DNA from 4 places in the Rhizobium sp. FG96 genome. Region 1 is predicted to be linked to each of the others. Evidence: predicted binding sites of a transcription regulator. Region 1 holds the regulator's gene; each other region holds the start of a gene.
The links. The regulator PhoB, encoded in region 1, activates phosphate uptake and scavenging genes when phosphate is short. The targets are predictions, from matches to a motif close to TGTCATNNANCTGTCAT.
Positions count from the first base shown of each region.

Region 2: ugpB (sn-glycerol-3-phosphate ABC transporter substrate-binding protein UgpB) is a predicted target of PhoB. The motif match lies at 2,749-2,765, and genes of this name have one in related genera.
Region 3: ACODR6_RS10310 (alkaline phosphatase) is a predicted target of PhoB. The motif match lies at 3,205-3,221, and genes of this name have one in related genera.
Region 4: ACODR6_RS16350 (DUF1045 domain-containing protein) is a predicted target of PhoB. The motif match lies at 2,047-2,063, and genes of this name have one in related genera.

Region 1 covers NZ_JBMDIL010000006.1:385,079-392,210, forward strand. Annotated here, with positions in the region: gene pstC (phosphate ABC transporter permease subunit PstC) at 1-882, shown strand, start outside; gene pstA (phosphate ABC transporter permease PstA) at 879-2,201, shown strand; gene pstB (phosphate ABC transporter ATP-binding protein PstB) at 2,216-3,031, shown strand; gene phoU (phosphate signaling complex protein PhoU) at 3,076-3,789, shown strand; gene phoB (phosphate regulon transcriptional regulator PhoB) at 3,823-4,506, shown strand; gene ACODR6_RS14990 (GcrA family cell cycle regulator) at 4,591-5,124, opposite strand; gene ACODR6_RS14995 (aspartate aminotransferase family protein) at 5,551-6,750, shown strand; gene argF (ornithine carbamoyltransferase) at 6,790-7,132, shown strand, end outside.
Region 2 covers NZ_JBMDIL010000006.1:196,854-203,985, reverse strand. Annotated here, with positions in the region: gene ugpE (sn-glycerol-3-phosphate ABC transporter permease UgpE) at 1-389, opposite strand, end outside; gene ugpA (sn-glycerol-3-phosphate ABC transporter permease UgpA) at 400-1,284, opposite strand; gene ugpB (sn-glycerol-3-phosphate ABC transporter substrate-binding protein UgpB) at 1,348-2,673, opposite strand; gene ACODR6_RS14055 (YraN family protein) at 2,788-3,156, opposite strand; gene rsmI (16S rRNA (cytidine(1402)-2'-O)-methyltransferase) at 3,156-4,067, opposite strand; gene ACODR6_RS14045 (hypothetical protein) at 4,057-4,218, opposite strand; gene dnaN (DNA polymerase III subunit beta) at 4,313-5,431, shown strand; gene pmtA (phospholipid N-methyltransferase PmtA) at 5,546-6,139, shown strand; gene ACODR6_RS14030 (histidine phosphatase family protein) at 6,139-6,729, shown strand; gene pyrF (orotidine-5'-phosphate decarboxylase) at 6,726-7,132, shown strand, end outside.
Region 3 covers NZ_JBMDIL010000004.1:379,923-387,054, forward strand. Annotated here, with positions in the region: gene ACODR6_RS10295 (FtsX-like permease family protein) at 1-165, opposite strand, end outside; gene ACODR6_RS10300 (ABC transporter ATP-binding protein) at 162-851, opposite strand; gene ACODR6_RS10305 (hypothetical protein) at 851-1,324, opposite strand; gene ACODR6_RS10310 (alkaline phosphatase) at 1,398-3,146, opposite strand; partial or broken gene ACODR6_RS10315 (hypothetical protein) at 3,258-3,447, shown strand; gene ACODR6_RS10320 (aspartate-semialdehyde dehydrogenase) at 3,559-4,593, shown strand; gene ACODR6_RS10325 (lytic murein transglycosylase) at 4,782-5,603, shown strand; gene ACODR6_RS10330 (GGDEF domain-containing protein) at 5,661-7,132, opposite strand, start outside.
Region 4 covers NZ_JBMDIL010000007.1:251,012-258,143, forward strand. Annotated here, with positions in the region: gene ACODR6_RS16340 (AzlC family ABC transporter permease) at 1-251, opposite strand, end outside; gene ACODR6_RS16345 (AraC family transcriptional regulator) at 358-1,215, opposite strand; gene ACODR6_RS16350 (DUF1045 domain-containing protein) at 1,263-1,970, opposite strand; gene ACODR6_RS16355 (NAD(P)/FAD-dependent oxidoreductase) at 2,086-3,261, opposite strand; gene mnmC2 (tRNA (5-methylaminomethyl-2-thiouridine)(34)-methyltransferase MnmC2) at 3,260-3,979, shown strand; gene ACODR6_RS16365 (response regulator) at 3,974-7,132, opposite strand, start outside.

The sequences.
Region 1 (7,132 bases):
TCGATCGCCATTTTGACGACGATCGGCATCGTTCTGTCGATGCTGTCGGAAGCCCTGCGCTTCTTCGCCAGCGTCCCACCGCTCGAATTCTTCTTCGGCACCGTCTGGGATCCGCGCTTTGCCGGCGCCGGCAGCTCGTCGGAAGGCCAGTTCGGTCTCATCCCGCTGCTGCTCGGCACGCTCTATATCGGCCTCGTCGCCATGCTGGTCGCCGTTCCGGTCGGCCTGTTTGCGGCGATCTACATGGCCGAGTATGCCTCGCCGAAACTTCGCTCGCTGGCAAAGCCGCTGCTCGAAGTTCTGGCCGGTATTCCGACCATCGTCTACGGCTTCTTCGCCCTCGTCACCGTCGGTCCGTTCCTGCGCGATCTTTCCTCGCAGGTCAGCGGCCTCCTGACGGGCAACTACACGAACTTCATCCAGGCACAGAGCGTTCTGACCGCCGGTATCGTCATGGGCATCATGCTGATCCCATACGTCTCCTCGCTGTCGGACGACATCATCACCGCCGTGCCGCGTGCCCTGCGTGACGGTTCGCTCGGCCTCGGTGCCACGCGCTCCGAAACCATCAAGAAGGTAGTGCTTCCCGCTGCTCTCCCGGGCATCGTCGGCGCACTGCTGATGACCGCCTCGCGCGCCATCGGCGAAACCATGATCGTCGTGCTTGCGGCCGGTGTTGCCGCCCGCATGCAGATCAATCCTTTCGAGCCGATGACCACCGTGACGGTCAAGATCGTCAACCAGCTGACGGGTGACCTTGAGTTCACCTCGCCGCAGACGCTCGTCGCCTTCGCGCTCGGCATCACGCTCTTCTTGATCACGCTTTGCCTCAATATCTACGCGCTCTACATCGTGCGCAAATACCGGGAGCAGTACGAATGACGAATATCGCTTCTCCGGTTTCCGGCACTCTCGTATCCAAGGCGCCTGCGCGCCGCGACATCGGCATCAAGCGCCGCTATGCCGCCGAACGCCGCTTCCAGGCTTACGGCATGGCCGCTATCGCTTTCGGCTTGATCTTCCTGGTCATCCTGCTGTCGACGGTCATCCGTCAGGGCTACACGGCCTTCCAGCAGACCGCGATCTCGCTGCCGATCGAGTTCACTGAAAAGACGATCGATCCGGGCAACAAGCGCGCGACCGATCCGTCCGTCCTGATCGCCGCCAATTACGGCGCCCTGCTGCGTGACGCCATCGTCAAGCAGCTCAACATCAACGCATCGAGCCGTCCCGACGTGCGTGATGCATCGGCGATGCTCTCCAAGGGCGCTCCGATCCAGCTGCGCGACATGGTCGTCGCCGACCCGTCGATCATCGGCAAGACGATCAACGTTACGGTTCTCGCCGACGCCAATGTCGACAGCGCCAACAAGGGCCAGATCGATCTGAGCGTCGATGAGAAGAACCGCAAGGTCAACGACAAGCAGGTTGGCTGGATGAACGAACTGAAGTCGAGCGGCGCTCTCTTCAAGCAGTTCAACACGGGCCTCTTCGTCAACGGCAATTCCAGCCGTCCTGAAGCCGCCGGCCTCGGCGTTGCCCTCATCGGCTCGCTCTATCTGATGGCGATCGTTCTTGTGCTGTCGCTGCCGATCGGTGTCGCCGCCTCGATCTATCTCGAGGAATTCGCGCCGAAGAACCGGCTGACGGATCTCATCGAGGTCAACATCAACAACCTGGCTGCGGTTCCCTCGATCGTCTACGGTCTGCTCGGTCTCTCAGTGTTCATCAACTTCATGGGCATGCCGCGCTCGGCCTCGCTGGTCGGCGGTCTGGTGCTCACGCTGATGACGCTGCCGACGATCATCATCGCGACGCGTGCGGCTCTTCGCGCCGTCCCGCCGTCGATCCGCGCGGCCGCTCTCGGTCTCGGCGCCTCGAAGATGCAGATGGTGTTCCACCATGTGCTGCCGCTCGCCATGCCGGGCATCCTGACCGGCACCATCATCGGCCTGGCGCACGCGCTCGGCGAAACCGCGCCGCTCTTGCTGATCGGCATGGTCGCCTTCGTCGCCAATGCACCGGCCACGCCTCTCGACCCGTCCACCGCCCTCCCAGTCCAGGTCTACATGTGGGCCAACGAAGCCGAACGCGCCTTCGTGGAACGTACGTCGGGTGCCATTATCGTCCTCCTCCTGTTCCTGATCGTCATGAACCTCGGAGCCATCCTCTTGCGCCGTCGCTTTGAGCGCCGCTGGTAAACGGAGTAGAAACAATGAACATGTTGACCGAAGCAGCAGTTGAAAAGGCTCTGGACCAGAAAATGAACAGCATTCCCTACAAGATGATCGGCCAGGACGTTTCCGTCTATTACGGCGAAAAGCGCGCCCTCTTCGACGTCAAGCTGAACATCCGCGAAAACACCGTCACGGCGCTCATCGGCCCGTCCGGCTGCGGCAAGTCCACCTTCCTGCGCAGCCTGAACCGCATGAACGACACGATCGACAATTGCCGCGTCACCGGTAAGATCACGCTCGATGGCGACGATATCTACGATCCGGATATCGACGTCGTCGAACTGCGCGCCCGCGTCGGCATGGTGTTCCAGAAGCCGAACCCGTTCCCGAAGTCGATCTATGAGAACGTCGCTTACGGCCCGCGCATCCATGGTCTCGCTAAGACCAAGGCCGACATGGACCAGATCGTCGAGACCAGCCTGCAGCGCGCCGGCCTCTGGAACGAGGTCAAGGACCGCGTTCATGAATCCGGCACCGGCCTCTCCGGCGGTCAGCAGCAGCGCCTCTGCATCGCCCGCGCCGTTGCAGTCTCGCCTGAAGTCATCCTGATGGACGAGCCGTGCTCGGCACTCGATCCGATCGCCACGGCAAAGGTCGAGGAACTGATCCACGAGCTGCGCGAAGCCTACACGATCGTCATCGTCACGCACTCCATGCAGCAGGCCGCCCGCGTTTCGCAGCGCACGGCCATGTTCCACCTCGGCAACCTCGTCGAGGAGAACGACACCGACAAGATGTTCACCAATCCGGACGATCCGCGCACCCAGGATTACATCATGGGCCGCTTCGGCTGATCTTTGGCGTCACGACCCCCGATAGACACTCAAGGACTTTCCCCATGGCATCGACACATATTTTTTCTGCGTATGACGAAGACCTGAAGTTCCTCTCGCGCCGCATTTCCGAAATGGGCGGCCTGGCCGAGCAGATGGTTTCCGACGCTGTCCGCGCCCTCGTCAACGGCGACGCGGCGCTGGCGCAGAAGGTCATCTCCGACGACGTGATCCTCGATCACGCCGAGCGCGAGATCAACGACAAGGCGATCGTCACCATCGCCCGCCGCCAGCCGATGGCGTCGGACCTGCGCGAGATCATGGGTTCGATCCGCATTGCCGCAGACCTCGAGCGCGTCGGCGACCTCGGCAAGAACACCGCAAAGCGCGTCATCGCCGTGCAGAGCACCGGCGTTCCGCGCAAGCTCGCCCGTGGCCTGGAGCATCTCTCCGAGCTCGCGCTCGTCCAGCTGAAGGAGGTGCTCGACGTCTACACGACGCGCGCTGCCGACAAGGCGAAGTCGATCCGCGAGCGCGACGAGGAAATCGACGCGATGTACACGTCGCTGTTCCGCGAGCTCCTGACCTACATGATGGAAGATCCGCGCAACATCACCAGCTGCACGCACCTGCTCTTCTGCGCCAAGAACATCGAGCGCATCGGCGACCACGCCACCAACATTGCTGAAACCATCTACTACATGGCGACCGGCGCTCAGCCGGAAGGCGAGCGTCCGAAGGACGACACCGCCAACACCGTCGGCGCGGTAACGGAATAATCATCCGGACCGGGCCTCAGGAGACAGAATAGAATGATCCCGAGAGTTGCAGTCGTTGAAGACGAAGAAGCACTGAGCGTGCTTCTTCGCTACAATCTCGAAGCCGAAGGTTTCGAAGTCGATACCATCCTGCGCGGCGACGAGGCGGAAATCCGCCTTCAGGAGCGCACGCCGGACCTTCTTATCCTCGATTGGATGCTGCCTGGCGTATCAGGCATCGAGCTCTGCCGCCGGCTGCGCATGCGCCCGGAGACCGAGCGTCTGCCGATCATCATGCTGACGGCGCGCGGCGAGGAAAGCGAGCGCGTTCGCGGCCTGTCGACCGGCGCGGACGACTATGTCGTGAAGCCGTTCTCGACGCCCGAGCTCGTTGCCCGCGTCAAGGCGATGCTGCGCCGCGCCAAGCCGGAAGTTCTCTCGACCGTGCTGAAGTGCGGCGATATCGAACTCGACCGCGAAACGCACCGCGTTCACCGCAAGACCCGCGAAGTCCGTCTCGGACCGACCGAGTTCCGCCTCCTGGAGTTCCTTATGTCGTCGCCGGGCCGCGTCTTCTCGCGCTCGCAACTGCTCGACGGCGTCTGGGGTCACGACATCTATGTCGACGAGCGTACCGTCGACGTCCATGTCGGTCGCCTGCGCAAGGCGCTCAACTTCTCGAACATGCAGGATGTCATCCGCACCGTCCGCGGTGCCGGTTATTCCATGGAAGCCTGAGTGATCAAGGAGGCTACGGCCTCCTGACATGCAGATACAAAAAAACGGGCCGAAAGGCCCGTTTTTCGTTTGTCTTTACCCGGCTCAGTTTGCCCGGGCTGCGGCCCTGCGGCGATCATTGACCGGCTGGTAAGCCAGGCGCTGGTGATAGGTGCAGTAGGGCGAAGAATCCGGGCTTTCGCAGCCGCAGAAATGGAAATCGTCCTTCAGCGGATCGCCGACCGGCCACTTGCAGGTGCGCTCGGTCAGTTCCGTCAGGCCGAGACGGCGGGAGATCGGCACGACAACGTTGGAAGCCGGACGATATTCCATCTCCTCCATGACGTCGATTTCGATCTCTTCCTTCAGCATCGTTGCGCCCTGCGGGCGGGCAACGGTGCGGGTCGTCATGCGCGATGCGTAGTTCGGAGCGCGCGGTGCCGAAGTCGTGCGCTTCGGAGCCCGTGCCGCCGTCGCATTGCCGCCGGCCTTGGCACGGCCCGGCAGTGCCAGACGGTGAACCTTGCCGATAACGGCATTCCGGCTTACGCCTCCAAGTTGCGCCGCGATCTGGCTCGCGCTCAACCCTTCGGACCACAGTTTCTTGAGTTTCTCGACCCGCTCGTCTGTCCAGTTCATGCCCTGTGTCTCCGCCGTTTAAGCGTTGTGAAGGCAGAATCCTTCACCGTTTGCCCCGGATGAATCCGACACAAGAAACGCTTGACTAATTTTGGTGACTAGTTCCGCCGCATGCAGTCTAGTAATTGAGTTTTAACCTAGTGTGAGGCTGACTCCGTGACAAGAGTCGCGGGAATCCGGATGAATCGAATTTCAAGTTTTCCCCAACTTGCTTCCCCACAGAGTCATTTCTGCAACATTAGCTGTTGATGAAACGCGACATCGCTTGAGCGTCACCCAGAAGCCACGAAAGCCGTAGTTTTGTTGACATTGCAGTGCGAAAAGTAAATAGTGCACAGCGCCGCCGAGAGGCGGCATTTTTAATTTTTCGGACCTGGTTTTTTAGCCGGAGTCCGGTTGCCCATAACGCTGACAGGAGACCGCGCCATGGCTGAAGCCGCGCCGCTATATGATACCTATTCTCGTGCCCCTCTGCGGTTCGAGCGAGGTGAGGGCGTCTGGCTGATTACCGAGACCGGCGAGCGATATCTGGATTTTGGCGCGGGCGTTGCCGTGACCGCTGTCGGCCACAGCCATCCGCATGTTGTCGATGCCCTGAAGGCGCAGGCCGAGAAGGTCTGGCACCTCTCCAACATCTACGAGATCCCAGGCCAGGAAAAGCTCGCGACGAGGCTGACGGAAGCGACTTTCGCCGACAAGGTGTTCTTCACCAACTCGGGTGCGGAAGCCCTGGAATGCGCGATCAAGACCGCGCGCCGCTACCAGTATTCGAAGGGCCATCCGGAGCGCTTCCATATCATCACCTTCGAAGGCGCCTTCCATGGCCGTACGCTGGCGACGATCGCCGCCGGCGGCCAGGAGAAGTATCTCGAAGGCTTCGGTCCGAAGACCCCCGGTTTCGACCAGGTGCCTTTCGGCGATGTCGAAGCCGTCCGCGCGGCGATCACCGACGCAACGGCAGGCATTCTGATCGAGCCCGTACAGGGTGAGGGTGGTATCCGCCCGGCGACCGTCGAGTTCATGAAGGCGCTGCGCCAGCTCTGCGATGAGCATGGCCTGCTGCTGATCCTCGACGAAGTGCAGACCGGCGTTGGCCGTACCGGCAAGTTCTTCGCTTATGAATGGTCCGGCGTTAGCCCCGACATCATGGCTGTTGCCAAGGGCATCGGCGGCGGTTTCCCGCTCGGCGCCTGCCTTGCGACGGCTGAGGCGGCCTCCGGCATGAAGGCCGGCACGCACGGCTCGACCTATGGCGGCAATCCGCTTGCCATGGCCGTTGGCAGTGCCGTTCTCGATATCGTGCTCGCCGATGGCTTCCTGCAGCACGTCCGCGACGTGTCGCTGGTCTTCCGCCAGGGCCTGGCGTCGCTGAAGGATCGCTATCCTGACGTGATCGAGGATATCCGCGGCGAAGGCCTGCTGCTCGGCATCAAGGCCGCCGTTCCCTCGAGCGAACTCCTGGCTGCGATCCGCGGCGCGCATCTGCTGGGTGTCCCGGCGGGCGATAACGTCATCCGTCTCCTGCCGCCTCTGGTGGTGACTGCGGAAGAAGCCCGCGAAGGCCTCGTACGCATCGAGCAGGCCGCTGAGAGCATTCGCGCAGCCAAGGCCAAGAAGACGGCTTGAACGGATAGATGCCTTACGAGGCAAACAGGTAAGGACGACATGGCTTCCCCCAAACACTTCCTCGATCTCTCGGCGGTCAGCTCCGCCGATCTGCGCGTCATCATGAATGATGCGATCTCGCGCAAGCAGGCTTTCAAGGCAGGCGCCGGCGACAAGCCGCTCGCCGGCAAGATGCTGGCGATGATCTTCGAAAAGCCGTCCACACGTACCCGCGTCTCCTTCGATGTCGGCATGCGCCAGCTCGGCGGCGAGACACTGTTCCTCTCGGGCACCGAAATGCAGCTCGGCCGCGCCGAGACGATCGGCGACACCGCGAAGGTCCTGTCGCGCTATGTCGATGCGATCATGATCCGCACCACCGAGCACCACCGCATGCTCGAGC
Region 2 (7,132 bases), 190 kb from region 1:
ATGCGGACTTCGACCGGCAGCATCAGCGTCAGGAAGATGATCCAGAAAGCGACCATGCGCAGCGGGAAGCGGAAGTAGACGATCGCAAAGGCGGAGATGATCGAGATGGCGATCTTGCCGACGGCGATCAGTACCGCCATCAGCAGGCTGTTTGCCAGCATCAGCACGAAAGGCGGCGCACCGGCCACCGAATTGCCGGCGCTCAGCAGCTGGTCGAAATTGGCAACCAGCTGATCGCCCGGAAGCAACGGCGTGAGGCCGCTCATGAAGTCGGTCGGACCATGGGTGGCTGCGATGAAGGCGAGGTAGACGGGGAAGACCACCGTGACGACGCCGACGATCAGGATGAAGTGCGTGAGGACGTTCAGAAAGGGGCGGTTCTCGATCATCGCTCGGGCCTCAATACTGTACTTTTTTCTCGATCCAGCGGAACTGGACGACGGTGAGGACGACGACGATCAACATCAGCACGACGGACTGCGCGGCCGAAGGACCAAGGTTCAGGCCGACGAAGCCATCGGCATAGACCTTGTAAACAAGCGTGTTCGTTGACTGCGACGGGCCGCCTGAGGTCGTGGAGTCGATGATCGGGAAGGTGTCGAACAGCGCATAGGTGACGTTGATGACGGCCAGGAAGAAGGTCGTCGGCGAAATCAGCGGGAAGACCACCGTCCAGAAACGCTTGAACGGACCGGCGCCATCGATCGACGCGGCCTCGATCACCGACTGTGGGACAGACTGCAGGCCGGCGACGAAGAAGAGGAAATTGTAGGAAATCTGCTTCCATGCCGAGGCGATGACGATGAGGATCATTGCGTCATTGCCATCGAGGCGATGGTTCCAGTCATAGCCGAACTGGCGAAGGATATAGGGCAGAATGCCGATGCTGGGGTTGAACATGAACCACCAGAGGAGACCGGCGGCCGCAGGCGCCACCGCATAAGGCCAAACGAGCAGCGTCGTATAGATGCGTCCGCTCTTCAGCACGCGATTGACGCAGACGGCGAAGAGCAGCGACACGCCCATCGACAGAACCGTGACGGAGACCGAGAAGGTCAGCGTCACCCACAGCGCGTTCATGTAATCGCTGCTGCCGAAGAGCTTCGTGTAGTTGGCGAACCAGACGAAGGTCGTCTTCATGCCGAATGGATCTTCGCGCAGGAATGACTGGCGAAAGGCCTGGAAAGCCGGCCAGATGAAGAAGACCAACGTGACTGCGAGCTGCGGCGCCAGAAGGAAATATGGCAGGACGCGGTTCGAGAAGATTGTGCGCTTTGTCTGCATGGCTCGCCCGATATGGAAAGGCCCTCCCCGGAGCGGGGAGGGCTTGGCTTCAGCCTCGAAAGCTTAGTTCGAGTTTGCTTCTTCGAATTCGCGCAGGATGGCGTTGCCTTCCTTGACGGCTTCGTCGAGCGCCTGCTGGGCGGTCTGCTTGCCAGACAGCACGGTTTCGAACTGCTGGTCGATGACGTCACGGATCTGCGTCAGGTTGCCGAAACGAACGCCCTTGGAGTTGTCGGACGGCGTGCCGCGCAGGATCTGCTTCAGGCCAACGTCGGAGCCCGGGTTCTTTTCGTAGTAACCCTGCGACTTGCCGAGGTCGTAAGCAGCAGTGGTGATCGGCAGGTAGCCAGAGAACTGGTGCCAATCAGCCTGAACTTCCGGCTGGCTGAGGTAGGTGTAGAACTTGGCAACGCCCTTGTAGACTTCCGGTTTCTGGCCGTTCAGCGTCCAGAGCGTCGCGCCGCCGATGATCGAGTTCTTCGGATCCTTGGTGACGTCGTCGTAGTAGGGCAGCGTCGAGAAGCCGACCTGGAAGGCCTTGGCGTTGTTGATGACGCCAGCGCGCGAGCCCGAGGAGCCCATGTAGATGGCGCATTCCTGCGAGTAGAACTTCGGAGCTGCATCGGGGCCGCCGCCCGGGCCGCCGTACTGGAAGTAACCGGCATCCTGCCACTTCTTCAGGTCGGTCCAGAGACGAGCCTGGTTCGGGCCGTTGAAGCTGAGCTCAGCCTTGGTGCCGCCGAAGCCGTTCTGCAGCGTGCCGTAGGGCAGGTCGTGGATGGCCGAGAAGTTCTCGAGGCCGAGCCAGGTTGCAGCGTAGGTGATGGTGAAGCCGCACTTGGCAGCGCCGGAATCGACGATCTTCTTCGAGAATTCTGCCAGTTCGGCATAGGTCTTCGGAGCGACTTCCGGATCAAGGCCAGCCTTCTTGAAGACGTCCTTGTTGTAGTAGAGGATCGGCGTCGAGGAGTTGAACGGGAAGGAGAGGATGTTGCCTTCCGGGTCGGAATAGTAGCCGACGACGGGAGCGATGAACTTCGACGGATCCCACGGCTCGCCTTCATCGGCCATCAGCTTGTAGACCGGATAAACGGCGCCCTTGGCGGCCATCATCGTGCCGGTGCCGACTTCGAAGACCTGAACGATAGCCGGCTGCTGACCTGCACGGAAAGCAGCGATAGCGGCCGTCAGGGTTTCCGGATAGGTGCCCTTGAAGACCGGGGTAACGTGGTATTCGGTCTGGCTGTCGTTGAACTTCTGAACGATCTGCTCGAGCTTCTGGCCGAGCTCGCCGCCCATGGCGTGCCACCAGGTGATTTCGGTTGCGGCAAAGGATGCCGACGAAGACAATACGACCGCAGCGGCGGCCAGAGAAAACGTCTTGAACATGGATAAGCCCTCTCCACCAGTTATTGGGGTGAGGAAGCCAATAGAGGCCTTCCGTGACGTCTCCTTTACATTTGTATGACAGAAAAATTACAAATGCACGCCTATGCAAGACCGCTAAAAGGCATTGGGGAAATGCCGGGGCAGCCGGCCCGGAAGCACTGCAACGATATCGTAGCGCTGCGACAGCAGGTGGTTGTTCACCTGACGGGCGAGCCAGAGATCGCTCGCATCGCGAATGCGTTTCTGAGCCGCATAAGAAACTGCATCGACCGCGACCCGCTCGTCACGCCGTGCCTTGACCTCTACGAAAACGGCAAGATCGCCCTTTCGGGCAATGATATCGATCTCGCCAAGCTTGGTGCGATAACGGAAAGCGGCGATGCGGTAGCCCTTCATCAGCAGATAGAGCGCCGCCACATATTCGGAAAAATGTCCGCGGCGGAGCGCCTTCTGTCTTCTGACGCTCGTGCCGCTATCGGTCATCAGGCGCCCTTCATGTCGAGGAGGCGCTGATAGAGTTCCTTGCGCGGCAGACCGGTGAGCCGCGCCGCCTCGGCCGCCGCTTTTGCCGTTGGCATGGTGCCGGAGAGATCGGCAAGGATCGCGTCGACATCAGCAGCGTCAGCCGGTTTTTCCTCCGGCGGCGCAACGACGAGGACGATTTCGCCTTTCACATTATCGTTCTCGGTATAATAGGCGGCGAGATCGGCAAGCGTGCCGCGGCGAAACTCCTCGTAGGTCTTCGTCAGCTCGCGGCAGACGGAAGCCATGCGATCGCCGCCGAGCACGTCGGCGGCCGCCGAAAGCGTCGCGCCGATGCGGTGGGGCGATTCAAAGAAGAGTAGCGTAGCGGGGGTCGTCGCGAGCTCGCCGAGCCGGTCACGCCGCGCCTTGTCCTTGGCAGGAAGAAACCCGGCAAAGAGGAAGGCGTCATTCGGAAGACCTGAACCGACGAGTGCTGCGAGCGGTGCCGAGGCGCCGGGTATCGGGATGACGCGGTATCCACTGTCGATCGCCGTCTGCGCCAGCCGGTAACCGGGATCGGAAACCAGCGGCGTTCCGGCATCGGAAACGAGCGCCACGGACTTTCCGGCCTCCAGCGCCTGCAGCAGGCGCGGCCCGGCCTCGTCGGCATTATGTTCGTGATAGGCGAAAGGGCGGTTCTGAATGCCGTAGCGATCGAGCAGCACGCGAGTGACGCGCGTATCCTCGCAGGCGAGCACATCGGCACCGGCAAGCGTTTCGAGCGCGCGAAGCGTGATATCGCCGAGATTGCCGATCGGCGTCGCGACCAGATAGAGCGCGGCCTCGAGCGGGCGCGCGGGTATGCTGACATTATGCAGGCGGTAGGTGCGATGCTTGCCGCCCTCGCCCGCCGTCTCTTCATTGCTCAATTTCAAAGGCCCTCTCTGGCGTCGGCCCTTTATGCGCGCAGGCTTCGTTCGCGGCAAGGGTTCGGATTTCTGTGAGCATCATCGTGTAAAACCACCTTTGCAGCCGCGCAAAGCCTTGCACCCCTTGCAATGCCCGGCAAAGTTCTGCCATTTTGCCCGTCCACTCCTCCGGCCATGGAGCCGGAAAGGCATTTTCTGGCGCGCCTGCGCGCCCGGACAGTCACGGTCGAAAGCGGTAGCATCCCATGCGTATTACTATTGAGCGTTCCAATCTCCTGAAGTCGCTGAACCACGTTCACCGCGTCGTCGAACGCCGGAACACGATCCCGATCCTGTCCAACATCCTGCTGCGTGCCGACGGCCAGAACCTCGACATGAAGGCGACCGACCTCGATCTCGAAGTCACGGAAGCGACGCCCGCCAATGTCGAACAGGCCGGCGCGACCACCGTTCCCGCCCATCTTCTTTACGACATCGTCCGCAAGCTGCCCGACGGCTCGGAAGTTCTGCTTGCGACATCGACGGATGGCGGCTCGATGACCGTGCAGTCCGGCCGCTCGAAATTCTCGCTGCAGTGCCTGCCGCAATCCGACTTCCCGGATCTGACCGCCGGCACCTTCACGCATTCCTTCAAGCTGAAGGCAACGGATCTCAAGATGCTGATCGATCGCACCCAGTTTGCGATCTCGACCGAAGAGACCCGCTATTACCTGAACGGCATCTTCTTCCACACGATCGAGAGCGAAGGCGACCTGAAGCTGCGCGCCGTTGCGACCGACGGTCACCGTCTCGCCCGCGCCGACGTCAAGGCGCCGTCGGGCTCCGAGGGAATGCCGGGCATCATCATTCCGCGCAAGACCGTTGGCGAGTTGCAGAAGCTGGTCGACAATCCCGAGGCGATGGTCACCGTCGAAGTTTCCGACGCCAAGATTCGCCTCAGCATCGGCTCGATCGTCATGACCTCGAAGCTGATCGACGGCACGTTCCCCGATTATCAGCGCGTCATCCCGACCGGCAACGACAAGGAAATGCGCGTCGATTGCACGACGTTCGCGCAGGCTGTCGACCGCGTCTCGACCATTTCTTCCGAGCGCGGCCGTGCCGTGAAGCTGGCGCTTTCCGAAGGACAGCTGCTGCTCACCGTCAACAACCCGGACTCCGGCAGCGCGACGGAAGAAGTCGCAGTCGGATACGACACGGACGCGATGGAAATCGGCTTCAACGCCAAATATCTGCTCGACATCACTGCGCAGCTTTCCGGCGATCAGGCCGTGTTTCTGCTGGCCGATGCCGGTTCGCCGACGCTCATTCGCGACACGGCCGGCGATGATGCACTCTACGTTCTGATGCCGATGCGCGTGTAAACGCGCGTCGCATTTGGCGGGCAAAGTTTTCAGATTGCGACGTTTGGTCTTGTTTTACTGCTGGATGATTGCAATTAGATAGCCAGCGGTTTGTTGCTTGACGAGGAGGATGGCATGGCGTTGCGGCTGAAAGAACGGCTCGGCAAAAAGTTCGATGAGGAAATTCGCTTCTTCAAGGGCATGATGCAGGGGCCGAAAACCGTCGGCTCCATCGTCCCTACCTCCTCGATTACTGCCAAGAAGATGGCGAGCGTCATCAACCTCAATTCCGGACTGCCGGTGCTTGAGCTTGGACCGGGAACGGGCGCCATAACCAAGGCCATTCTCGGACGCGGCGTAAAGCCGGAGCGGCTGGTCGCCGTCGAATATTCGACGGACTTCTACAATCACCTCGTCCGCCTCTACCCCGGCGTCCACTTCATCAACGGCGACGCCTTCGATCTCGATACGACGCTTGGCGCACTGAAGGGACAGACCTTCGATTCCGTCGTTTCGGCCGTGCCGCTTCTGAACTTCCCGATGCAGGCGCGCATCGCGCTGCTCGAAAGCCTGCTCGACCGCATGCCGGCCGGCCGGCCGGTGGTGCAGATTTCCTACGGTCCGGTTTCGCCGATCATCGCCCGGCCGGAGCGCTATCACATCCAGCATTTCGACTTCATCGTCCGCAACATCCCGCCAGCCCAGCTCTGGATCTATCGCCGCGGCTGATGTTCGCGCTCTATATTACCCACCCGCAGGTCAGGATCGATCCGGATGTCCCCGTTCCGCAATGGGGACTGTCGGAAACCGGTGCGGCGCGCGCCAGACAGGCGGCAGAGCTCTCCTGGGCGCGGCAGCTGCAGCGGATCGTCTCCAGTGACGAGACCAAGGCGATCGAGACCGCGGAGATACTCGCGGCCTCGGCCGGGTTCGGTATCGAGATCGTCCACGGCATGCACGAAAACGACAGATCGGCGACCGGCTTCCTGCCGCCGCCGGAGTTCGAGCAGGCGGCCGACTGGTTTTTCGCCCACCCCGACGAGAGCTTCAAGGGATGGGAACGGGCGCGCGATGCGCAGGCGCGTATCGTCTCGGCTGTCGATCGGATCCTCGCGACCCATGACCAGAGCAAGCCGATCGCCTTTGTCGGCCATGGCGGTGTCGGGACGTTATTGAAGTGCCACCTTGAGGGGCGGCCGATCGGGCGCGATCGCGATCAGCCCGGCGATGGCGGCAATCTCTATGCTTTCGCTCTTGCGGACAGGCGCCTATCGTGCGACTGGACGCCCATCGAAAGCTGGCAGGGGTGGAAGAGATGAACGCACGCGAACGGTTGATCGTCGGGCTCGATGTTCCGACACTTGGCGAAGCGGAAAAGATCGCTTCGACACTCGGCGACGACGTCCTCTTCTACAAGATCGGCTACCAGCTGGTGTTTGCCGGCGGGCTGGAATTTGCCCGCGAGCTTGCCCAGAGCGGCAAGAAGATCTTCCTCGACATGAAGCTCCTCGATATCGACAACACCATCGCATCCGGCGTCGAGAACATCGTCAAGATGGGCATGTCGATGCTGACGCTGCACGCCTATCCGAAGGCGATGAAGGCTGCCGTCGAAGCCGCCAGGGGTTCCGACCTCTGCCTGCTCGGCGTGACGGTACTGACCTCGATGGACGAGCAGGACCTGATCGCAGCCGGTTATGAATACGACCCGCATACGCTGGT
Region 3 (7,132 bases), on a different contig from region 1:
GATGACGAGATCGAACTTGTCAGCAGCACGAGCACTGCCGAGACGTAGCGCGCGCTCCTGCAGGATGACGCTGACGCCGAGCGCCGTTGCCAGCGCCACGAGCAGCACGACGACGAGCGAACCGGCCCACAGGCGCCGGAGGTCGGCCAGAATGAAACGGATCATGCCGCAGCCTCGTCCATCAGGGTGTCGTCGGCGATCCGTCCGGAGCGCAGCAGGATGCGGCGATCCATCCGGTCCGAAAGGCGCGTATCATGCGAGATGACGATCAGCGTGCCGCCTTCGGCGATCGCAAGATCGAGCAGCAGATCGCCGATAATGTGCCCGGTTTCGGCATCGAGGCTCGCCGTCGGCTCGTCGGCCACGATGACACCGGGCTTGCGCAGCAGGGCGCGCGCGATCGCCACACGCTGCATCTCGCCGCGCGACATCGTCTCAATTTTCTGACCGGGTCGCGACAGGCCGGTGCGCGCCAGCAATTCGTGAGCGCGGGCGATCAGTGAAGAATCGGCGACACCCGAAAGCCGCGCTGGCAGGAGAACATTCTCGACCGCCGAAATCCCGGGAAAGAGATGAAAGTCCTGCATGATCAAACCGATATTCGCGGCCCTGAAACGGTCGCGGCGGCTCTCGGAGAGGCGGCAGATATCCTCGCCATTCCAGCGGACGGATCCGCTTCCGGCGCGCTCAAGGCCGGTGACGATATTGACGAAGGTGCTCTTGCCGGAGCCCGAAGCACCGGTAATCGCTACCCGGCTTCCGGCCGCAAGAGACAACCGCCCGATCTCAAGCGCAGGCGCGCTCAAGCCCGGAAAGACCACGGACAGATCGTTGATCTCGAGAGCCAGCATCAGGCGATCGAATACTCGGCCTGCCGCAGGCGCAGGAGGCTCACAAACCCGGTTTCCGGATCTTTCCAGGAACCGTATTCCAGGGTGCCGCGGACTTCGATCGTCTGGCTCGGCTGCACAAATGTTTGCTTCTCGTCGAGATAGACGACGACGATATTGTCGGGCCAGTCCGCGTCGGATGAGCAGAACGGGCAGAGCGACATCGGAATTTCGGTCAGCACGAAGAACGCAGCCTCAGCCTTCAGCGGCGGCGCCATGAAGCCGTGCATCGAAATCTCCTGGCCTGCCAGTGTTTTGACCTTGTTCGAGAATTCCAGGCCGAGCACACCGAATTTGCCGTAGAGCTCGTCGAAGCTGAGCGCTGTATCCGCCGCGTGCGACATTGACGCCGCAAAGGGCAGCAGTCCGGCGGCGGCCATGAATGCGCGCCGGTTGAGAAGCGGGGCCAAAGGCTTTTTCATGCCGATCTCCATCAAATGGGTTCCCGGCCGTGACAGCCGGGAACGTGATTGGCAAAGAGAGGGGGACGGTGTCCCCCGCGATGGATCAGTTGGTCTGCTTCGCGCCGAGCGCGAAGGCATCGGCCAGCACACGATAGACGTCGCTCTGTTCCATATAGCCCTTGAAGCCTTCGGCGCCGGGACCGGCCGCCTGCAGCACCACGTCGTCGACGGTGTGAGCGCCGGAAGCCTGGCTCTTCGGCAGGTTGCCCTGAACGAAGACGGCACCGGGAACGTCCTTGTAAGCTTCGTTGGCGACGAAGTCCTTCTTCTCGTTCTGAACAGCCGGCGTATAGGGATTGTCGAGCTTCGGACGGAAGGTTTCGTAATGATCCGGATAGTTCGATACGAACATCGCGAGACGCTTGGAAACGTCGATATTGTCAGGATAGCCGTCGTTGTTTGCGTCGACATAGTTGGTAAAGCCGCGACCAGCGACCTTCTCGCGCATGTCGGTGCCTTCAACGGTGTCGTCGACCGTGCCGACGATGGTGATGCCGTGCGTATGGTCGCCGGTGACGACGATCATCGTATCCGGGTTGCTGGCAGCAAATTCCTTGGCAACGCCGATTGCCTTGTCGAACTCGATCGTGTCGACGACAGCGCGCTCGTTGTCGAGCGGATGAGTCATCTTGTCGATATTCGCAGCTTCGACGACCAGAAAGAAACCTTCCTGGTTCTTCGACAGCGTATCGAGAGCGACCTTGGTCATCTCGACGAGACCCGGCTGTGCCGGGAACTTGCCGACAGTGCCCTTCTTCAGGAATTCACGGTCCAGCGTCGTATCCATATTGCCGGTGTGGAACAGGCCGAGGATCTTGCCGTCGTTGGCGCCGGCAGCTGCCGAAAGTTCCGTCTTGTCGGTCGCAAGCTTGTAGCCGGCGTCCTGGAACATCTTGACATAGTCTTTGTCGTCCTTGCGCTTCGAGCCCGCGGTTGCCTGCGGCAGGAAGTAGGCCGAGCCACCACCGAGAACGACATCCGGCTTGACGTCGAACAGCATGCCGGTGATTTCGGCCTTATCGTCGCGGCGGCGGGTATGGGAGACGACGGCAGCCGGCGTGGCGTCCTGGAGCTCCGAAGTGGTGACGATGCCGATCGACTTGGCGGTCTGGCGGCGCAGCGCTTCGCCGAGCGTTTCGACGCGCGGATCGTCGAGCGTATCGGGCGTACGGTCGGCGTAGACGCCGAGCGAGTTGATGGCGCCCTTATGGCCGCTCATGTAGGCCGACATCGTGTTGGCGCTGTCCGTCGTGATCGAATCCGTCGCCGAGGTGCCGATGAAGGCCATACGGTCGAGATCGTCCATGTTCAGGCGGCCATTGGCCTTACCTTCGGTCATGCCCTTGGACATGATGCGGGCAGCAGTGCGATGCGCAACGGAAAGACCATCGCCGATCAGGAAGATGACGTTCTTGGCCTTCGGCGCGGTGCCGGTGCCGTAGACGTTCCAGGTGACCGACTTCTTCTCGTCACCGGCCGAAACCTCGACCTTGTACTCGCCGGGCACAGCGATCGTCAGGCCGCGCAGGATGATGGCGGAACCGAGTGCCTTGTCTTCCTTACCCTTTTCCAGCTCTACAAACTTGGCCTCGCCCCCGAGAACCGTCTTGTAGTCCTGACCATTGACCGTGATCTTGATGTCTTCAGCCTTGACCTGCTTGCCGAGCTCGACCTTGAAATCGAACGGCGAGCCGGCGAGAATCGTCGCACGGTCAAGCGGATAGACGGTGGCCGCCTGTGCGGCACCGGCAAGAATCGTTGTGGCCGCCAGAGCGGCAAAAATCATACGCATGGAAAACCCCCGTTTTCGTTGCAGTCAATAAACAACGGGCCGGGGATAGCCGCCGGGGATGACATGTCGATGACATCGCTATGACAATCTGCCGCAGCCGCCGGGAGGCCGTTGGGCCAGCGCAAAAACCTTGACTCCTGTGGAAAACCTTTTAAGAGCAACGGCGGAAAAGGAATTATCCATGGTTCGCCGCGAACACGCCATTGCTGCATGCAATGACCGGGCACTGAGTGCCGGGATGGATATTGCCGTTCCGGTTTCTTCCAAAACCAAGGCCAAAACGACGACGAAAACCGTCTGACGTCTCTGGCCTGCCGCTCTCTCCCCGGCCCGGCTGGGGACAGGAAGTCGCGAGGATTTCGCGCCTTCCCCCCTCACCGGACAAGAGGAGAGAAGAGAAAGAGAGCTTAAAATGGGTTTCAAAGTAGCAATCGCGGGAGCAACCGGAAACGTCGGCCGGGAAATGCTCAACATTCTTTCCGAACGCGGCTTCCCCGCCGATGAAGTCGTGGCGCTCGCTTCCGCCCGCTCCCAGGGCACGGAAGTTTCCTACGGCGACCGCACGCTCAAGGTTTCCAACCTCGAAAACTACGATTTCTCCGACACCGACATCTGCCTGATGTCCGCCGGCGGCGACGTCTCGAAGAAGTGGTCGCCGAAGATTGGCCAGCAGGGCTGCGTCGTCATCGACAACTCCTCGGCCTGGCGCTACGACGCCGAAGTGCCGCTGATCGTGCCGGAAGTGAACCCCGACGCCATCTCGCTCTTCACCAAGAAGAACATCATTGCCAACCCGAATTGCTCGACCGCCCAGCTCGTCGTGGCCCTGAAGCCGCTGCATGACGCTGCCAAGATCAAGCGCGTGGTCGTCTCGACCTACCAGTCGGTTTCCGGCGCCGGCAAGGACGGCATGGACGAGCTCTTCAACCAGACGCGTGCCGTCTTCGTTGCCGATCCGATCGAGAACAAGAAGTTCACCAAGCGCATCGCCTTCAACGTCATCCCGCACATCGACGTGTTCATGGAAGACGGCTACACGAAGGAAGAGTGGAAGGTTCTGGCCGAGACCAAGAAGATGCTCGACCCGAAGATCAAGGTGACCTGCACCGCGGTTCGCGTCCCCGTCTTCATCGGTCATTCGGAATCGGTCAACATCGAGTTCGAAAACGAGATTACTGCCGACCAGGCCCGCGATATCCTGCGCGACGCCCCAGGCTGCCAGGTCATCGACAAGCATGAAAACGGCGGCTACATCACGCCTTACGAATCCGCCGGCGAAGACGCGACCTACATCTCGCGCATCCGCGAAGATGCGACTGTCGAGAACGGTCTCAACATGTGGGTCGTTTCCGACAACCTGCGCAAGGGCGCGGCTCTGAACGCCATTCAGATCGCCGAACTCCTGGTCAACCGCGGCCTCGTCAAGCCGCGCAAGCAGGCCGCCTGATACCGAATATTAACCATAGCTTGCTATCAGCCCCGCATGTCGTCAGACTTGCGGGGCTTTCCTTAACAGACAGACGGCTATCGCGCCGCAGACCGCCAATCTCGCTAAAAGGTGATCGTGACAAAATCACCCCCGGCTGGCATTCTGCCCGGCATTCCAGCGACTGCAGATCGAGATCGGGGTTTCTCATGCGCATGACAAAGTTCTTGGTGGCGGCCATCGCGGCGGTGGGCGCTTTCCATGTAGTTCCGGCAGCGGCCAATGCTGCGCAATGCGGCAACAACGGCGCCGGCTTCGATGCCTGGGTGCAGCAGTTCAAGCAGGAAGCTGCAGCGCAGGGCGTCAGCCAGTCGGTTCTCAACCGCGCCTTCGCCAACGTCGCCTACAATCGCCCGACAATTGCCGCCGACCGCGGCCAGAAGAGCTTCAAGCTCTCCTTCGACGCCTTCATGCAGAAGCGCGGCGGCGCAGCAATCATCTCCCGCGGCAAGGGCATGAAGCGCTCCAACCAGGCGCTCTTCACCTCGATCGAGCGCCGTTACGGCGTCCCCGCCGGCCCGCTGATCGCAATCTGGGGCATGGAAACCGGCTTCGGCAGCTATATGGGCACGCAGCACACCATGTCTGCGGTCTCGACGCTGGCCTATGACTGCCGCCGCTCCGACTATTTCACCGACCAGCTCTACGCTGCCCTTCAGCTCGTCTCCGAAGGCTATCTGAGCCCGCAGGCGCGTGGCGCGGCGCACGGCGAAATCGGCCAGACGCAGTTCCTGCCGCGCAATGTCGTCCGCTTCGGCGCCGATGGCGATGGCGATGGCCGCGTCGACATGGTCGGCTCGCGCGCCGACGCTCTCGCATCGACCGCAAACTTCCTAAAGGGTCACGGCTGGCGCGCCGGCGCAGGCTACCAGCCGGGCGAGCCGAACTTCGTCGCCATCCAGGGTTGGAATGCAGCAACGGTCTACCAGCAGGCAATCGCCTATATCGGTCAGCAGATCGACGGCCAATAAGCCGCGGCGACAGATTGATTGCAGACGAAATCGAAAGGCGCCTCATGGGCGCCTTTCTCATTTGGCTTCGGCTCGTGCCATCGGTTGCGGCACCAGTGAGCCCGCCACGACGCAATTGCGTCCGGAAGCCTTGGCGGCATAGAGCGCCATATCCGCCCGCTTGACCAGATCTTCGAAATGATGACCACCGCCGGCTTGCGTGCGACCGGCGCAGCCGAAGCTCGCGGTTACCACCAGGCTTTCTCCGCCCGGCAATATGATGACTGCACGCTCTATCGCCTCACGCACGGCTTCGGCAACGGCCGCCGCCTCATCCGGCGTCACATCAGGCAGCAGCGCAAGAAACTCTTCCCCGCCATGGCGCACCAGCAGATCGAACTGGCGGAAATTATGCTTGGCGACAGCCGCAACGTGGCGCAGCACGATATCGCCGACGTCATGACCATGGATATCGTTGATCTTCTTGAAATGATCGAGATCGAAGAGCACCACCGAGATCCATCGTGACCCGCTTTTGGCCTGCTCGAAGAGGGCAGCTGCAGCCGCCTCGAAGCCACGGCGGTTATAAAGCCCGGTCAGAAGATCCGTCTGCGCCGCACTGCGAAGCTCACCGACCAAAACCTCACGCTCCCGTGTCAGCCGCGAGATCATCCCGAGACCCTTGGTCGCCAATGTCGCGACAACGCCAGCAAGCAGCAGCAAGCCGCCGCAGAGCACAAAAACCAGCATCACATGCAGATGCGAGCGCTGCGCCAGCGTTTCGCCGGTGCGATGGATGTCCGCAGTCGCCTCGGTGATCTTCTCCTTGAGGAAAGCAATGCGGTCAGCCTGCGCCGCCGCCCAATCGTTGCGGACCTCCAGCGGAGGCCGCGCTTCGCGGGTCAGGATCGCATCGGTCACCGCGTCGGCACGAACCTGCTGCGGCAGTTTCATGTAATCAGTGATCGACGTGACGAGCGGGGACGTCGAGTGGAAGACCATATGGTCCATACCCTCGGCCTGCATCATCTTGCCCTGCACATAGAGGTCGCTGGAGCGCAGCGAATAGCCGTGCTCGCTCAGGTGACGCGTGCCGATGAATGTTAGCAGCCGCTCACCGTAATAGGTCAGCAGGATACCCATCAGCTCGTTCGATTTTTCCAACAAGACAGGATCCTGGATCAGCGGCGATAGCGCATCGACGACATCAAGCTGCTTCAGCGCTGCCTGCCAATAGACATAGCCCGGATCGCCCCCGGCATAATATCCGCGGTCGACAGCGGCGCGGATCGAAATGATACGGCTATAGGCAAGTGCGAGATCGGAGAGTTCGTTCTGGAGATTGCCATCGAGCATGCCTGCCGAGGGCAGGCTCATCTGGAATTTCCGGCGCTCCTCATCGAGCCGCGCGCGGCTCTGCTGCATGCTGACCGCATTGTCGGTACCGGGATGGGTGAGATACTGCCTGGTCGCAACGGTCTCGCCGAGGATCTCGTTCGCCGCGATCGAGCCACCGCGCGCCAGAACATCAGCGAAACGATAGTCTTTTT
Region 4 (7,132 bases), on a different contig from region 1:
TGCATCTTGGTGCCGATCGAGGCACCCATCAGCACGTGACGGATATTGACGAGCAGCGCCGCAAAACCCAGCCCCGCCCAGGAGGCCGGATGCGTCCAGATATCCATCGCCACGAATTGCGATCCGCCGGCAAAGACCAGCGCGCTCATCAGCCCGGTCTCGACGGGCGAGAGCCCCTTGGTGGCGGCCACCGCGCCGAAGACCAGCCCGATCGGGATGACGGCGGCGATCAGCGGCGCGATCGCCCGCATGCCGCCGGAAAATTCCGCCCAGAATTCATTCTTGTTCACGTTCAGAAACTCCGCTTGCTGCGGAGGTCATAGAGCCGCGCCGAAGCGGCGTCTTGAACGAAAGTGATTATCGGGCGCGGTACTGGCCGGGCGTTATCCCGGTGCGCGCCTTGAAGTGGCGGGTGAAATGCGCCTGGTCGGCAAAGCCGCATTCGAGCGCGATCTCGGCCGGCTGCTCGCCCGCCTGCAGCTTGCGCCGCGCGATCCGCACCCGGATGTCGGTGAGGAAGGCATGCGGCGTGATGTGGAATTCTTTGCGGAAGGCGCGGATCAGATGCGCGCGGCTGAGACCGGCAACGCCTGCGAGCTCCTCGAGCCCGATATCGGTCGCGTAGTTCTCCATCAGATAGTCGCGGGCCCGGCGCACTGCCGACCGCTCGTTGGTATCGACGGGCACGATGATCGAGCTGCCATGCTGGCGGAACATCGCGTCGAGCACCTGGAACATCGCCTGGCTGCTCTCCAGCGCCCCGCTGCCGATTTCGAGAATTTCATGCGCCTGCTGGAAGGCGGCCGCGAGCGTCGGATCGTGCAGGATCTGCTTACCGAAGGCGGGCGTGCCCTGAAAGCTCTTGCCGGTCACGTCTTCGAGGACTTCCCGGAACAGCGCCATGTCAGGATAGATCATCCGGTAGCGGTATCCGCCCTCGGTCGGCGCCCCGTCATGCGTCTCGCCGGGATTGATCAGATAGAGGTCGCCGGGGCCGGATGCCTCGCGCGTGCCGCGGATCGTGGCGATCTGGCTGCCGCTCTCGATGGCGCCGATGCTGAACGTATCATGCGCATGCGGCGCGAATTCGTGGGTCAGGAAGGTCGCGCTCAGGCATTCCATGCCGCCGAAACGGCGGTCGCGCCAGAAGCGCGTCGTCTCCGCGCCGGCAAGCGGCATGGCATCGGTTGCCTGTTCCTGCGAGATATTCTGCATCGCGCGGATATAGCACCAATCCGCGCCGGCTTCTTGAACAAAAGTGATCAGGCGATCTTGCGGGCGCTGACCTTGCCCATCGGGTGCAGCGAATGCACGCGGAAGGGACCGCCCATGCCCTCTTCCATCATCAGCGCGATGTTGGAGATCTGGATCGGATCGTTCAGCACCGGCTCGAAGATCGACCGCAGCGCCTGCTCGATGCGGGGCATGTCGACACAGTTGACCGGACCCGTGACCGGCATGTGGAAACGGAACTCGTCCATCACGTAAGGGTTGCCCCAGCGGTGCAGATTGGCGAATTGCGCCGCCGAGAGACCATCGGGATCGCTGCGCTCGATATCGGCTTCCGACAGAGGCGCGCGAAAGCGATCGAAATGCTGGACGATGGAAGATGCCAGATAGCGCACGTTCTCGCAGGGCAGCGTCGGCACCAGGCTGTAATAATTGCCGAGCCGGGCCACTTCGATGCGCGGCACGCTGAAAGGCTGGATCGTGCCGGAGAAACGCATCAACTCCCGCAAGAGTTGCGCTTCCGAAACATCCGCGGAAAGGTGGAACGGTGCTTTCAACACGCCATGAAATCCATAGCGGCGCGGAACTGCCGTGTGAAAGGCAATTTCGTGAATGCCGAGACCGCGAACGGCCGGCGGCTCCAGCATCTCGCCCGAAAAGACGTTACGGCCAAGCCAATTGGCCGCCACATGGCTGAGCGGATCGCTCGGCGAAGGCGTGAAGCAAATGGCATAACGCATGCGATTTCCTCCATCTGAGAGTGCAGTGCACGGCCGAATCCGGCACCGTCAATGCGCTAGCAGATAGGTGATTTGCATGACAGAATAACGAAATAAGCTCTGGACTAATTCACGTTTAGCGTGAAGCGGCCGTGATATGGCTGGAAAGCGCGAAACTATCCGGCAGGTCAAACCCTGCGGGCTGACCGGCAATTTCGCGAGTGACGCGTGCCGCCAGCCGGTGGGCGAGCCCGAAACTCACCTTGAAACCACCCGTCAGCGCATGGAGCCGGGGATGATCGGGATGGCGCCCCACCATCGGATCGCGATCGATCGCCTTCGGCCGCAACCCTGCCCAGCGTTCGACGACGGGCGCATCCGCCAACGCCGGCGCCATTTCGCGCGCCGCCGCAATCAACGGTTCCAGCTGGTCATCGGTGCCATAGGGATCGGCAAAGCTGTTCTCGCTGGTGCTGCCGATCGCGACATGGCCGCCTTCATGCGCCACGATATAGAGCCCGTCGCGGAAGATCACCGGAAGAGCTGGGTCGATATCGGCCTTCAGCAGCGCCGCCTGCCCCTTCACCGGTTGCCCGAGCGGTTGCGGTAGACCGGGATTGAAGTGCTGCAGGATCGGGAAGGATGCGTGCCCGGCCGCGATGATGCAGTGACCGAAATTGACTTCAGTACCATCAATCTCGGCGGCACCCGTCTCCATATCCAGCGAGCCAAGCGCCGCCATCTCGGCAATCCGCACATGCCGGGCCTGATCGAGAAATGCCTTGAGCGCCGAGACCAGCGATCGCGGCGCAACGCGGGCCGCCAGCGTGTCATGCACGAAGCCGCTCTCGCCCGCAGCTGGATCGATCCAGCCGCTGACGGCGGGTTGATCGGAAACATGCCAGTGAAACGCTCGTCCCTGCTGGTTCCAGTTGACCTCGGCATCGGCCGAATGCCGGAGCGCGATCGTCTTCAGATGCGGCTTCGGCAGCGGCATGATCCGGCCGGAGCGGCGGTAGCCTGCGGAAAGGCCGGTGGCGGATTCCAGTGCTGCGATCTCGGTTTCGAGGCTGAGCAGCGCGTCGAACTGGAACTGCTTCTTGGCATTCCACTTGTCCGGCATATGCGGCATCAGCACGCCCAGCAGGCCGCCGCTGGCGCCCCCGCCGATCCGCCCGGCATCGATCAACAGCGTGTCGATGCCCAGCCGCTCGGCATATACTGCCGCCCACAGGCCCATGATGCCGCCGCCGGCGATCAGCAGATCGGCGGATTGACCGGAGAGAAGCGCCGGACTATCGGCTTGTGGCATGACAGATATCGATCCCGATCAGATTGGCAGCAACAGCCAGCCGCTCGAATGGCGAGACGGCGATATGCCCTATTCGCAGGCCTTTGGCGATCACTTTTATTGCCAGACCGACGGCCGCCTCGAGTGCGGCCACGTCTTCCTTTCCGGCAACGGCCTGCCGGAGCGTTGGGCGGAACAGGACAATTTCCAGATCGGCGAGCTCGGCTTCGGCACCGGCCTGAACTTTGCCGAGACCTGGCGCCAGTGGAAGCTGCACCGCAGGGATGGCCAGCACCTGCATTTCATCTCCTTCGAGCTCTATCCGATGCAGCGCGACGAGATTGCCCGCGCGCTGTCGCACTGGCCGGAGATCGACGCCGAGCGCGACGGGCTGACCGCCGCCTGGCCCGATAGCCCGCAAGGCATCGTTAGTCTCGCTCTCGATCCGCAGACCCGCCTCAGCGTCGTCTGCGGTGCGGCACTCGATGGCGTCAGGGCCGCCGAACCGCGCTTTGACGCCTGGTATCTCGATGGCTTCGCCCCGTCGCGCAACGGCGACATGTGGTCGGAAGAGCTGATGCGTCTTGTCTGCGACAAGACCGTTCCCGGCGGCAGCTTCGCCACCTATGCCGCGGCCGGCTTCGTCCGGCGTAATCTCGTTGCGGCAGGCTTTGCCGTCGAGCGGCGAAAGGGCTTTGCTGGAAAGCGCGAAATGCTCTGCGGCCCGAAGGCCCTATAGGCCGGAGCGGCCCGGCAATGGCTCGCTCTTGCCGAGCCACAGCTGGATCTTCTCTTCCAGCAGCTCGGGGCTGATCGGCTTCGACATGTAGTCGTCCATGCCGGCATCGAGGCAGAGCTCGCGGTCGCTTTCCAGCGCATGCGCCGTGACGCCGATAATCGGCACGCGATGCCCCTGCCCGCGTTCGCGCGAGCGGATCGCCCGTGTCGCATCATGACCGTTCATCACCGGCATCGACACATCCATCATGATGATGCGCGGCGAATGCGCCTCCCAGGCATTGACCGCTTCCTGGCCGTTATTGACGACGAGGAAGCTCAGGCCCGTGCCCTGCAGGATCTGCGTGAAGACGATCTGGTTGACCTCGTTATCCTCGGCCACCAGCACGTCGATGAAATCGGCCTTGCGGCGCGGCGCTTCGATTTCCGGCTCTTCCGGCTCCGGCGGCTTGGCGGCGAGCTCGGCCTGCAGCCGGGCAAGCTCGGCTTCCGACGCCTGCTTGACGCGCTTGGCCCTGACAACCTCGACGATCGTGCCGCGCAGCAGATTGGCGCGCGCCGGCTTCATCAGATGCGCCTGGCCGTTCAGCGCCGCGAATTCCTTTTCCGAACCCGATATGTCCATCGAGGTCAGGAAGATGATCGGCAGGTTTTCGAAACGCCGGTCGGCGCGCAGCTTGCGCGCCACTTCGGCGCCGTTCATCTGCGGCATGTGATAGTCGAGCACCAGCGCATCGACCTCGACGCCCACCTGATGTGCCGCTTCGAGAATGGCGATCCCGGTCGCGCCGCTTTCCGCCGCCACGCCGTCGAAACCCCAGAGCGTCAGCTGTTCGCTGAGAATGCTGCGGTTCACGTCGTTGTCGTCGATGACGAGGATGCGCGCGCCGCGCACATTGACCGGCAGCGGCTTCGGATCGAGCTTGGCCGCCGCCACCGCGAACGGCAGGTTGACGGTGAAGACGGTTCCGCGCCCCGGTTCACTCTCCGCATGGATATAGCCGCCGAAGAGATCGACGAGACCGGCGGTGATCGCCAGTCCAAGGCCCGTTCCTTCGTGACGCCGCGTCGAGGAGGAATCGACCTGCGAGAACTTGTCGAACACCGATTGCAGCTTGTCGGTCGGGATGCCGATACCGGTATCCTCGATCCTGAGTTCCACCATGATCTCGCCGTCCGATCCCTGGCGGAAGCCGATATCGACGAAGACATGGCCCTTTTCTGTGAATTTGACGGCGTTGCCGACGAGATTGGTGACGATCTGCCGGAAGCGCCCGGCATCGCCGATCACGGCTGCGGGCAGGTTCGGATCGGCGCGAACGAGCAGCTCCAGGTCCTTCTCGGCCGCCGGCGAAGAGAGCAGCGTCGCCACATCCTCGACCGCCTCGACCATATCGAAGGCCGCCCTGCGCAGCTTCATCTGCCCGGCATCGATCTTCGAGAAATCAAGGATGTCGTTGATGATCGTCAGCAGCGCATTGCCGGATTTGACGATGATGTCGATGAAGGTCTTCTGGCGCGCATCGAGATCCGTCTTCGCCATCAGTTCGGCCATGCCGAGAACGCCGTTCATCGGCGTGCGGATCTCGTGGCTCATATTGGCGAGGAATTCGGACTTAGCGCGGTCGGCAGCCTCGGCGCGCGACAGCAGCCGTTCCAGCTCGCCCTCGCGTTGCTTCATTTCGGTGACATCGGTGAAGAGAGCGATCCAGTGGCCGCGCTCGCTGATCGTCGCGTCCATATTGACCCAGCGCTCGCCGGAAATATGGAAAACGGTGGTGATCGGCTGGCGCGTGGCGATGCTGCTGCGCCAGTAATGCAGCGTATCGGCCGCGGCACCGTTGAAGTCGCCGCGCTCGGCGCAGAAATTGAAGAGATCGATCCAGCCGCGCCCGGCGGCCAGATATTCCGGCGGGATCTGCAAGACGCCGGAGAGCGCATCGTTGGAAAGCTGGATGATGCCGTCCTGAACGATCGCCAGCCCCTGCGGCATCGCCCGCGTCGCATCGCGCATCAGTTCGCCGAGCGTCTCGATCGCCGCTTTGGCGTCATGGACTTCCTGCTCGCGCTGGCGGATGGCGCTGATATCGGAATAGGTCAGCAGGATGCGGTCGTCGGAGATGCGGCGGCTGTCGAAAATGATCGACTTGCCGCCCGACCAGTTGAGCTCCACCGGCTCCGGATCGTCGGCGGTCGAGAAGTGATGGCGCCGCGATTCCAGGATTTCTTCCGGCGTCTGAGTGTAACCGTAGCGCCCGAGCGCGTGATTGCGGCGGATCACGTCCATGAACGGCCGCCCGTCGAAACGGTCCTCGATCGGCAGATCGCTGATCAGGTAGAACTCGTCGTTGACGTAGAGGATATCGAGCTTGTTATCGAGGATCAGCACGCCGACCGGCAGCGAGCGCAGGATGCTCTCGATATCCCGGTGCAGCACTTCGGCATGCTGCTGCGATTGGATGAGCTCCGCCTCGCGCTCTTTCAGCGGCGAGATATCGGAGAAGGACCCGACGACATAGAGCTTGCCGTCGGGCGTCTGCACGCGGTTGACGCGCGACAGGATCGGATAGGACTTGCCGTCGGTGCTCGGCAGCTTGCCCTCGACCTCGGTCAACGAGCCGTTCTTCAGCGCCAGGCAGTTTTCTTCGTAGATGGCGCCGCCGCCGTCTTCGCCGAACATTTCGTGCTCGGTCAGCCCCAGCACCTTGGCGCGGTCGTGACCGGTGAAGGTCTCGTAATATTGGTTGGCATAGACGAGACGGTGCTGCTCGTCGCGGGCGAAGGCCGCAACCGGCAGATCTTCCATGATCGTGCGCAGCAGATCGAGCTCGGCAACGCTCTTGTGCCAGCCGGTCTCGGCGACATGCCTGGAGCCGCCGCGGTAGGCCGCATTGACGGCGAGCGGCCGCCCGTCATCGGCGAAGATGCCGACGGGGTGGTCGAGCTTTTCGATCGCCGAACGCACCCGCTCGAAATCGGCTAGCAGCGCCTGATCCGGACCGGAGGCGATAGGGCGGCGCGGCTGCGCCCGCTTCTCGAAAACGCCGAGCACATAGGCCCGCTCTTCCGATGGCATGAAGCTTTCGATCTGCACCCGCTCGTGACTTGTGGCCGCCCGGTCGAAGCAGATTGCGCTTTCCTCGGTGCCGAAGAC